Linked DNA regions of Paractinoplanes brasiliensis. The protein of the gene in region 1 interacts with the protein of each later gene in a pairwise test. Links are inferred from orthologs where the notes say so. Each region holds a gene or a part of one and is shown in the gene's direction. Other genes may lie near its edges.

Region 1 (4,778 bases):
TGCTGCCCACGCTGATCGCCCTGCGTGACGCGGGCGCCCGCGTCATCGTGATGTCGCACCTGGGCCGGCCCAAGGGCGCGCCCGACCCCAAGTTCACCCTCGCCCCGGTCGCCACGCGGCTCGGTGAGCTGCTGGGTTCGCCGGTCGTGTTCGCTTCCGACACGGTCGGGCCGGATGCGGCCGCCAAGGCCGGCGCGCTCGAGGACGGCGAGGTGCTGCTCCTCGAGAACCTGCGGTTCAACCAGGGGGAGACGAGCAAGGACGACGCCGTTCGTGCCGCTTTCGCGGGCGAGCTGGCGAAATTCGCCGACTTCTACGTTGATGACGCTTTCGGTGCCGTGCACCGCAAGCACGCCTCGGTCCACGACGTGCCGGCGATTCTGCCGCACTACGCCGGCGGCCTGGTCATCAAGGAGGTCGACGTCCTCAAGAAGGTGACCGAGCACCCCGAGCAGCCGTACGTGGTCGTGCTCGGCGGTTCGAAGGTCTCCGACAAGCTCGCCGTGATCAAGGCGCTGCTGCCCAAGGTCGACAAGCTCCTCGTCGGCGGCGGCATGTGCTTCACGTTCCTCAAGGCCCAGGGCCATGAGGTCGGCAAGTCGCTGCTCGAGGACGAGATGGTCGCCACCTGCCGTGACTTGCTCTCCGAGGCGCAGGGCCGGATCGTGCTGCCGGTCGACGTGGTCGCGGCGACCGAGTTCTCGGCCGACGCCGACAGCGTGACGGTGCCCGCGTCCGAGATCCCGGCCGACCGGCTGGGCTTGGACATCGGCCCCGAGTCGGTGGCGCTGTTCGCCGGGGCGATCGGCGGCGCCAAGACCGTGTTCTGGAACGGCCCGATGGGCGTGTTCGAGCTGGCCCCGTTCGCGGCGGGCACCCGGGGCGTGGCCGAGGCCATCACCAAGATCGACGGCTTCTCGGTCGTCGGCGGCGGCGACTCGGCCGCGGCCGTGCGCACGCTCGGCCTCGACGAGACCGCCTTCGGGCACATCTCGACGGGCGGCGGCGCCTCCCTGGAGTACCTCGAGGGCAAGACCCTCCCCGGCATCGAAGCACTGGAGAAGTGATGGCGGACGCTCGCCGGCCCCTGATGGCCGGTAACTGGAAGATGAACCTCAACCACTTCGAGGCCAACCTTCTGGTGCAGAAGCTTGCCGCGAGCCTGAGCGAGCAGCAGCTCACCGACGTCGAGGTGGCCGTGCTGCCGCCGTTCACCGACCTGCGCACCGTGCAGACCGCCGTCGACGGCGACAAGCTGAACATCGTGTACGGCGCGCAGGACATCTCGCAGCACAAGTCCGGCGCGTACACCGGTGAGATCGCCGGCTCGATGCTGGAGAAGCTGGGCTGCACCTTCGTGCTGGCCGGCCACTCCGAGCGCCGGGAATACCACAACGAGGACGACGCCCTGGTCAACGCGAAGGTGAAGGCGGCCTTCGCGAGCAACCTGATGCCGATTCTCTGCGTGGGCGAGGGCCTGCCGGTCCGCGAGGAGAACGGCCACGTGCCGCACTGCACCGCGCAGGTCGACGCGGGGCTGGCCGGGCTCAAGCCCGAGCAGGTCAAGCAGATCGTGATCGCGTACGAGCCGGTCTGGGCGATCGGCACCGGCAAGACCGCGACTCCCGAGGACGCCCAGGAGGTTTGCGGCGCGATCCGCGAGCGGCTGTCCGAGGTGTACGGGGCCGAGGTCGCCGACGCCGTACGGGTGCTCTACGGCGGCTCGGTCAAGGCGGCCAACATCGCGCAGATCATGGCCAAGCCGGACGTGGACGGCGCGCTCATCGGCGGCGCCAGCCTGGACGCCGAGGAGTTCGCCTCGATCGTCCGGTTCCCCGAGCACGTGAGCCGCTGACAACAGCGCGTGCCCGGGCGCACTTCGCGTCCGGGCACAAGCTATTGTTGGACGGCTCCTGTGCCCTTCGAGAGGAATGACCCGACCATGCCGATGTGGTTCGCGTACACGTTGATCGCGTTGCTGGTCCTCACCAGCTTCTTGCTGACCCTGCTCATCCTGCTGCACCGCGGCAAGGGCGGCGGCATGTCGAGCATGTTCGGCGGTGGCGTGACCTCCAGCCTGGCCGGTTCCTCGGTCGCGGAGAAGAACCTCGATCGCTACACCGTGCTGGTGGGCATCATCTGGTTCGCCTGCATCGTCGGCCTCGGCCTGTGGCTGCGGGTGTCCGTTCCGGGTTCCTGACTTTCCTGACGCCCCGTTCTTTCTTACGGAGCGTCATAGTCGTAGACTCTGCCGCGCGTCCGGTTCTGCCGGGCGTGCGGCGTTTTTCTGTTCTGTTTCGGCCTGATTTCGGGCCGGCGACAACCAGCGCCCTCGAGACAGGAGTGACATCCGTGTCCAGTGGCAGTGCAATCCGTGGCAGCCGTGTCGGCTCGTCCCCGGTGCGCCCCGACGAGCGCAGTGAGCCCGCCCCTCGGCGGGAGGTGACCTATTTCTGCGCGGCCGGGCACGCCAGCCGGATCCTGTTCGCGGCCGAGGCGTCGGCCCCCGACGCGTGGGACTGCCCGCGCTGCGGCCAGCCCGCCGGCCTCGACCGTGAGAAGCCGCCGGGCCGGCTGCGGGCCGAGCCGTACAAGTCGCACCTGGCCTACGTCAAGGAGCGGCGCACCGACGAGGACGGCGCCCGCATCCTCGAGGAGGCGCTGGCCAAGCTGCGCCAGCGCCGCGGCCGCGAGTAAGGCTGTCGGGACGGCCCCTCAAACGGCCGTCGAGCGCCCCAGGTACAGGGCGCCAGGCTCGGACGGCACCGGGATGTCCTCGAAGCCAAGTCGCGCGTAGAAGGCGCGTGCCGCGGTGTTCGCCGGGGCCATGCCCAGGTGCACCCGTGGCGCCCCGGCCGCGTGCAGGCCGGCCAGGAACGACCACATCAGAGCCCGCCCGTGCCCCCGGCCCTGCCACTCCGGCAGCAGGTCGATGTGCAGGTGTGCGGGGTAGCCGGCCAGTTCGGGGACGAGCATGCGCTCCGGGTTGTGGTGCAGTCGCAGCCACATCCGGTCGCGCGGGTCGTCGCCGTAACGGCCGGCCGTGGCGGGCAGCCACTCGGTGCGGTACCTCTTGACGAAGGCGGCCGTGTCGGTGGTGCCGACGATGTAGCCGACCGCGTTGCCGTGCCCGTCGTCGAGGATGCGGGCCACCTCGGGCTCCAGCACGACGTAGGGCGCGGCGAAGATGTCGCCGACGAGCCGGTCGGAGCTGTTCTGACCGCGTGCGTCGCCCCCGGCGTCGGCGGTACGTACGCAGATGTCGTAGACGGCGTCGAGGTCGGTGGGCCGGTAGCCGCGGATCACTGGTTCCGGCGTCACGACTTGATCTTTGCCGCGGCGGCCTGGTCGAGCAGCCAGTACGTCTTGGCGACGCCGGTGGCGTGGGCCGCGGGCAGCAGCTTGTCGCCGCCCAGGGCCTGCCCGACCGAGTCGGCCTTGTCGGGGCCGGCGGCGATGAGCCACACCTCGTCGGCGGCCTGGATCGTCGGCATGGTCAGCGTGATCCGGGTCGGCGGCGGCTTCGGACTGTTGTGGACGGCCGCGGTCGTGCTCGTGGTCTCGTTGAGCACCGGGTGCTCGGGGAACAGCGACGCGACGTGACCGTCCTCGCCGACGCCGAGCATCAGCACGTCGAACGGGGGCAGGTCGGCGCCGCCGATCCGTAGTTCCTGGGCGTAGCGTGCGGCCGCTGCCTCGGCGTCGTCGCCGTCCGGGCCGTCCGAGGCGGGCATGGCGTGCACCCGGGCCGGATCGACCGGCAGCGCGTCCAGCAGGGCCTCACGGGCCTGGGTCTCGTTGCGCTCGGGGTCGCCGGAGGGCAGGAAACGCTCGTCGCCCCACCACAGGTCCACCTGCGACCAGTTGATCGCGGCCGCCTCGGGCAGGTCTTTCAGCGCGGCCAGCACCCGCTTGGCGATGCGGCCGCCGGTCAGCACCACGCCGGCCGAACCGCGCTCGGCCTGCGCATCGACGATCTTGGCGATCAGGCGGGACGCCACCGTCGCGGCGAGGGCGCCGGCGTCCGGCACCACCACGACCAGGGTCTTGCTCACGTTTCCGTCTCCTGTCTGGAAAGCCGTGGGGCCGCCCACCTTTGCGGCGGACGGCCCTTGTTGTCGGGAGGTTATGCGGCTGTGCCGCCCGGGCCCGCCATCGCGCCCTCCTCGTCGGCCTTGGCCGCCAGCGCCGGGTCCTTCCACACGTGCACCCGCATCGGGGGCCGGTGGTCGAGACCGGACACCCCGGCCATCGCGCCGAGCGCGTCGGCGTAGATCTGGTCGGCGTCCAGCCGGCGCAGCTCCTCGGCCAGTTCGTCGCCGACCGGCCGTTTGGGCAGCGGCATGTAACGGTCCTCCTGGCCGGTGCGGCTGAACAGCGCGGTGTTCTCGTCGCGGGTCACCGTCACCGTGTCGCCGTTGGCGCAGAGCAGCTGCACCGAGTTCATCCGCGGGGCCCGCTCGGTCGCCTGCAGCTCGGGCACGATGCCGAGCCGGGACTGCAGCCAGCCCTTCATCAGCCAGGCCGTCGGGTCCTTGCTGGGCGCTGCGATGGTCGCGCCGACCACCCTTGCCTCGGTGGTGTCGAACGCGCCCGCCACCAGGGTGCGCCACAGGGTGATGCGGGTCCAGGTGAGGTCGGTGTCACCGGGCGCGTAGTCGGCGGCCCGCTGCCGCAGCGCGGCCACCGGGTCGGGCGCCTGCGCGCAGTCGGTGATGCGGCGGTCGGCCACCACGCCGAGGAAGTCGTTCGCGATCGTGTCCGGCGGCTCCTGGTGC
Region 2 (4,875 bases), on another replicon or contig:
CGTCGCGGAAGAATCCGGTGACGTTGATCAGTATGGTGTTGAACAGCGCGGTGAACTCGTCCGGGTGGACCTGCAGGTAGTCCACGTAGTCGGGGTAGTCGCCGGCGCCGGCCTGGGCCATCCGCCGGTTGACCCGCCGGATCAGGCTCGATCGCTTGTAGCCGGTGAAGTCGAAGCCGCGGGACTCCTTCAGGTAGACCAGCAGCGCTTCGAATTGAGGGTCGGCCGGTTGCACGGGGGAGACGCTACCGCACGTCGGCGCTCCGGCACCCGTTCAGGATCATCGCGCGTCGGCCCGCATCCGGGTCCAGACGACCTTGCCGTCGGTCACCGGCAGCACACCCCAGGCATCGGTCAGATCCCGTACGAGCCGCAGGCCGCGCCCGCCCGGGTCGGACAACCCGGCGTCGGCCGGCTTCGGCATCCGGCGGCTGCGGTCGCGGACGGTGATGCCGAGCCGCTCGCCGTTCAGCGGCCGCAGGGTGACCTCCATGCTGGTGCGCGCGTGCCGTACGACGTTGGCGACCAGTTCGGTGGCGATCAGCGTCGCCGTCGACGTCAGGCCGGCCCGGTTCCACGTCTCGCAGGCCTGGGTCACCAGCCGGCGCACCTGCCGGCAGGCGTCGGGGACGGGCCGCATCCGCACCCGGATCCGCGGCGGCACGGTCTCGGCCCGGGCGGCGGCGAGCGCCCCGGCGAAGTCGCCGGCGAAGTCGAGTCCCGCGCACTCCGGCACGTCCGAGAGCATCGCCGTCGTCCGGCTGTCCGCGCCGCACAGCACCACCGGCACGTCCGGCCATTCGAACGCCTGGCAGGCGATCGAGCTGAGCGCCGACAGGCCCACCGGGTCGCCGATCCGCAGCCGGGCCACGTCGAGCAGCAGCACCGTCGGCTGATCGGCCAGGCGCAGCCGGACCGCCTGCTGAAGCGCGTCGCCGGTGACCTGATCGAGAGTGCCGGCGACCCGCAACGCGGCGACCGGGAACCCCCGTTCCGGCCGGCACACGAGCTGACTCGGCACCCTGCCTCCCCTTCAAAGCCCAACCTGCCAACACAACGTGCCCGCGACGGGGGTGTCGCAAACGGAAGGTCGTCGCCAAGCTCTCAGGAAAATGAAGTACCGTTGCCCGCCATGGGTGTGTCGCAGCGGCTGAAGAGCCGGTTTCGCAAGTTCTTGCAGCGTCCGGGCACAACGGTCGACCTCGCGCCGTTCTCGAAGCGGCTGCCGGCCATCGACGCTCGTGAGGAAGCGTTGCGCGAGCTGGACGACGAGGCGCTGACCGCCGCCGCCCGGGAGGCCAGTGACTTCACCGAGCTGTGCGCGATCGGCCGTGAGGCGGCTTTCCGGGCGATCGAGCAGCGTCCGTACGACGTGCAGCTGCTCGGTGTGATGGCCCTGCTCTCCGGCAAGGTCGCCGAGATGGCCACCGGTGAGGGCAAGACGCTGACGGCCACGATCGCGGCGTACGGGCATGTCCGCCTCGGCCACGGCCCGGTTCACGTGCTCACCGTCAACGACTACCTGGCCCGTCGCGACGCGGAGTGGATGGCGCCGGTCTACAAGCTGCTCGGCCTGACCGTCGGCTGGGTCACCGAGGCTTCCACCCACTCCGAGCGCCGCGAGGCCTACCTCGCCGACGTCACCTACGTGTCGGTCAGCGAGGCCGGCTTCGACTATCTGCGCGACCAGCTCGTCACCGACGTGGAAGACAGGGTGCAGCGCGAGCTGGCCACGGCGATCGTCGACGAGGCCGACTCGATCCTCATCGACGAGGCCCGCGTGCCGATGGTGCTCGCCGGCAGCGTCACCACCGAGAGCGACCCGGTGCACGAGGCCGCCGCCCTGGTGCGCGAGCTGCGGGCGGGCAAGGACTACGAGGTGGCCGAGGACGGCCGCAGCGTGGCGTTCACCGACGCCGGCCTCAAGAAGGTCGAGGAAGAGCTCGGCGGCATCGACCTGTACGCCGACGACCAGGTCCAGCACCTGTCCGCGGTCAACGTGGCGCTGCACGCCCACGCCCTGCTGCGCCGCGACATCGACTACATCGTGCGCAACGGCGGCGTCGAACTGATCGACGAGATGCGTGGCCGGGTCGCCCAGCGGCGCCGCTGGCCCGACGGTCTGCAGGCCGCGGTCGAGGCGAAGGAGGGGCTGAACGCCACCGCCGAGGGCGAGGTCCTCAACACGATCACCGTGCAGGCCTACATCGCGCTCTACAAGACGGTCTGTGGCATGACGGCCACCGCCGTGCACGTCGGCGAGCAGCTGCGGGAGTACTTCAAGCTCGAGGTCGCGGTCGTCCCGTCCAACGCCGAGAACATCCGCGAGGACGAGCCCGACCGCATCTACTCCGCGCACGAGACGCGCGACGAGGCCCTGGTCGAAGAGATCAAGCTCGCCCACGAGAAGGGCCGCCCGGTGCTGGTCGGCACGCTCGACGTCAAGGCGTCCGAGCTGCTGGCCAAGCAACTGGCAGCGGTCGGGGTGCCGTCGAACGTGCTGAACGCCAAGAACGACGCCGAGGAGGCCCGGATCATCGCCGAGGCGGGCGCGAAGGGCGCCGTCACCGTCTCGACCCAGATGGCCGGTCGCGGCGTCGACATCCGCCTCGGCGGCAGTGACGAGGCCGACCGCGACGAGGTCGTCGAGCTGGGTGGCCTCTACGTCATCGGCGCGGGCCGGCACGACAGCCGCCGCGTCGACGACCAGTTGCGGGGCCGCGCGGGCCGGCAGGGCGACCCCGGCGGCTCCGTCTTCTTCGTCAGCCTCGAGGACGAGCTGGTCACCCGGCACGCGGGCGACATCCTGCCCGCCTCGCCGCGGATGGACATGGACGGCGTCGTCCACGACGACCAGGTGGAGTACGCGGTCGAGCACGCCCAGCGCGTCGCCGAGGGCGTCAACCACGAGATCCACCGCAACACCTGGCGTTACAGCGTCGTCATCGAGCAGCAGCGGGTGGCACTGGCCGAGCGCCGTGAGCGCCTGCTCACCTCCGAGGTCGCGGCGATCATGCTGCTCGAGCGCTCGCCCGAGAAGGCCAAGGAGCTCGACGAGGACGTCCTGTCCGACGCCGCCCGGGCCATCGCGCTCTATCACCTCGACCGGCTCTGGGTCGACCACCTGGCCGAGCTGAGCGAGGTGCGCGAGGGTGTTCACCTGCGGGCGCTGGGCAAGCTGGACCCGCTCGACGAGTTCCACCGCGCCGCCGTGCCGGCCTTCCAGAAGCTTCTGCTCGACGTGGAGGCCCGCACCATCGAGGCCTTCGAGGAAGCCGACCTCAGCGACGGCTGGGAGCCCGAGCGTGCCAAGATCGTGCGGCCCAGCGCCACCTGGACGTACCTGGTGCACGACAACCCGTTCGGTTCGGAGCTCGATCGGCTCATTGCGGCCGTGGGCCGGCGGCTCATCTCCGGCGGCAACAACTAATTGCAACAACAAGAACCCGGGCGTTCCCCTTCGCGGGACGCCCGGTTTCTTTTGCACTCCGCACGAAGAATGCATCGGTGCGGTGTGTGTCTTCCGTCTCACGGATTTGCCCGGACGGGCCACCGCGGATGGTCATCCGCGCACGCTTTGGCCAGCGCAAACACGCGCGCTGCGGCCAGTGCCGGGCGTTGGTGCAGCCAGATGCGTGTTCGGCGATGTTTAATCGGTCTGACAGAATCCGTTCGGGGAATGCATTTTCTGCGGTCAACATGGATGTGGAACGATTTTCCCACAGTGTGGTTGGCGGGTTGACCCGGCAACGACGCTGGCGGAAATATCGTTCGCGGCTTTACGGACGGTGATCGGCCGTATTCGATTGCCAAGACGTATTTTCAGGGGGATCAACTAAATGCCGGCCAGTGCGCTTTCACCACGGCTCGCTCGACATGCCGGCGGACCGGGACGCGGCTCCACCGCCGCGCGCCGCCCGCCGGAACCCGCGCTGACCGTCACGGTCGCGATCCCGTTGACCGGCGACTCGATCTCCCCGCAGGCCCACAAGCTCATCGAAGCCGTCCGCGAGCTCGTCGAGGTCAGTCACGGCACCGTGCAGCTCGAGCCGGCCCTCGAGCCCGCCGTCGAGCCCGAGCCCGAGACGCCCGTGGGCCCCGAGGTGCGCCTGCTCACCGGCACCCGGCAGGTCTTCGTCGACGGCGAGCCGCTGCCGCTGACCCGCCTCGAGTTCGACCTGCTGCTGTTCCTGGCCGAGCGGCCCCGCCGGGTCTTCACCCGCGCCCAGCTGCTCACCGGCGTCTGGGGTTACGACCACACCGGCGAGCGCACTGTCGACGTGCACGTGCGCCGGCTGCGCCTGAAGCTGGGCGGGGCGGTCCCGTTGATCACCACCGTCTACGGCGTGGGCTACCGGCTGAGCGACGACGCCCACGTGGTGATCAAGCCGAACGAGTAGCCTTCGACGGCGTGCGCGTCCGTCCGATCTCGTCCGAGGTTCTGGTCCAAGAACTCGCCGATCTGTTGATATGTCGGGAACCCGACAGTTTCCTGCGGGTCGCACTCGACGGCGCCCCGGCTGCCCGCCCCGAGGCCCTGGCGGACGCCCTGGTGGGCCCGCTGCGGGCCGGCGGCCGTCCCACAGTGCGGATCGACACCGCCGACTTCCTGCGACCCGCGTCACTGCGCCTGGAGTTCGGTCGCGACAACCCCGACTCGTACTACCTGGGGTGGTTCGACGAGGCCGGTCTGGCCCGCGAGGTGCTCGACCCGGCCGGTCCCGCCGGCTCCGGGCGCATCCTCACCAGGCTCTGGGACGCCTCCGCCGACCGGGCCGCCCGCGCACCCTACAGCCACCTCAAGCCCGGCACGATTCTGCTGGTCAGCGGCCCTTTGCTGCTCGGCGGCGGGCTCGGGTTCGACGTCACCGTGCA

The links. Proteins that work in one complex are often made in the same cells at the same time.
Region 2: the proteins of secG (region 1) and secA2 interact in binary tests that used the Escherichia coli proteins (3 or more experiments, as listed by UniProt). The link is inferred for Paractinoplanes brasiliensis from one-to-one orthologs.

What each region holds. Positions count from the first base shown.
Region 1 is NZ_SNWR01000001.1:1,465,643-1,470,420, reverse strand. Bases 702-3,571 are described here. They hold secG (preprotein translocase subunit SecG), read left to right. Parts: upstream 702-1,942; coding sequence 1,943-2,200; downstream 2,201-3,571. Other genes in these bases: pgl (6-phosphogluconolactonase), read right to left, coding at 3,318-3,571; C8E87_RS06200 (GNAT family N-acetyltransferase), read right to left, coding at 2,716-3,321; C8E87_RS06205 (RNA polymerase-binding protein RbpA), read left to right, coding at 2,353-2,697; tpiA (triose-phosphate isomerase), read left to right, coding at 1,067-1,855; C8E87_RS06220 (phosphoglycerate kinase), read left to right, coding at 702-1,067. In the rest of the region: more of C8E87_RS06220, read left to right, coding at 1-701; more of pgl, read right to left, coding at 3,572-4,055; C8E87_RS06190 (glucose-6-phosphate dehydrogenase assembly protein OpcA), read right to left, coding at 4,127-4,778. UniProt on the Escherichia coli protein: Subunit of the protein translocation channel SecYEG. Overexpression of some hybrid proteins has been thought to jam the protein secretion apparatus resulting in cell death; while this may be true it also results in FtsH-mediated degradation of SecY.
Region 2 is NZ_SNWR01000002.1:209,666-214,540, forward strand. The notes cover bases 815-3,781. They hold secA2 (accessory Sec system translocase SecA2), read left to right. Parts: upstream 815-1,132; coding sequence 1,133-3,430; downstream 3,431-3,781. Other genes in these bases: C8E87_RS32965 (ATP-binding protein), read right to left, coding at 815-1,021. Outside these bases: C8E87_RS32960 (CheR family methyltransferase), read right to left, coding at 1-235; more of C8E87_RS32965, read right to left, coding at 281-814; C8E87_RS32975 (winged helix-turn-helix domain-containing protein), read left to right, coding at 3,840-4,400; C8E87_RS32980 (nucleoside/nucleotide kinase family protein), read left to right, coding at 4,412-4,875. UniProt on the Escherichia coli protein: Required for protein export, interacts with the SecYEG preprotein conducting channel.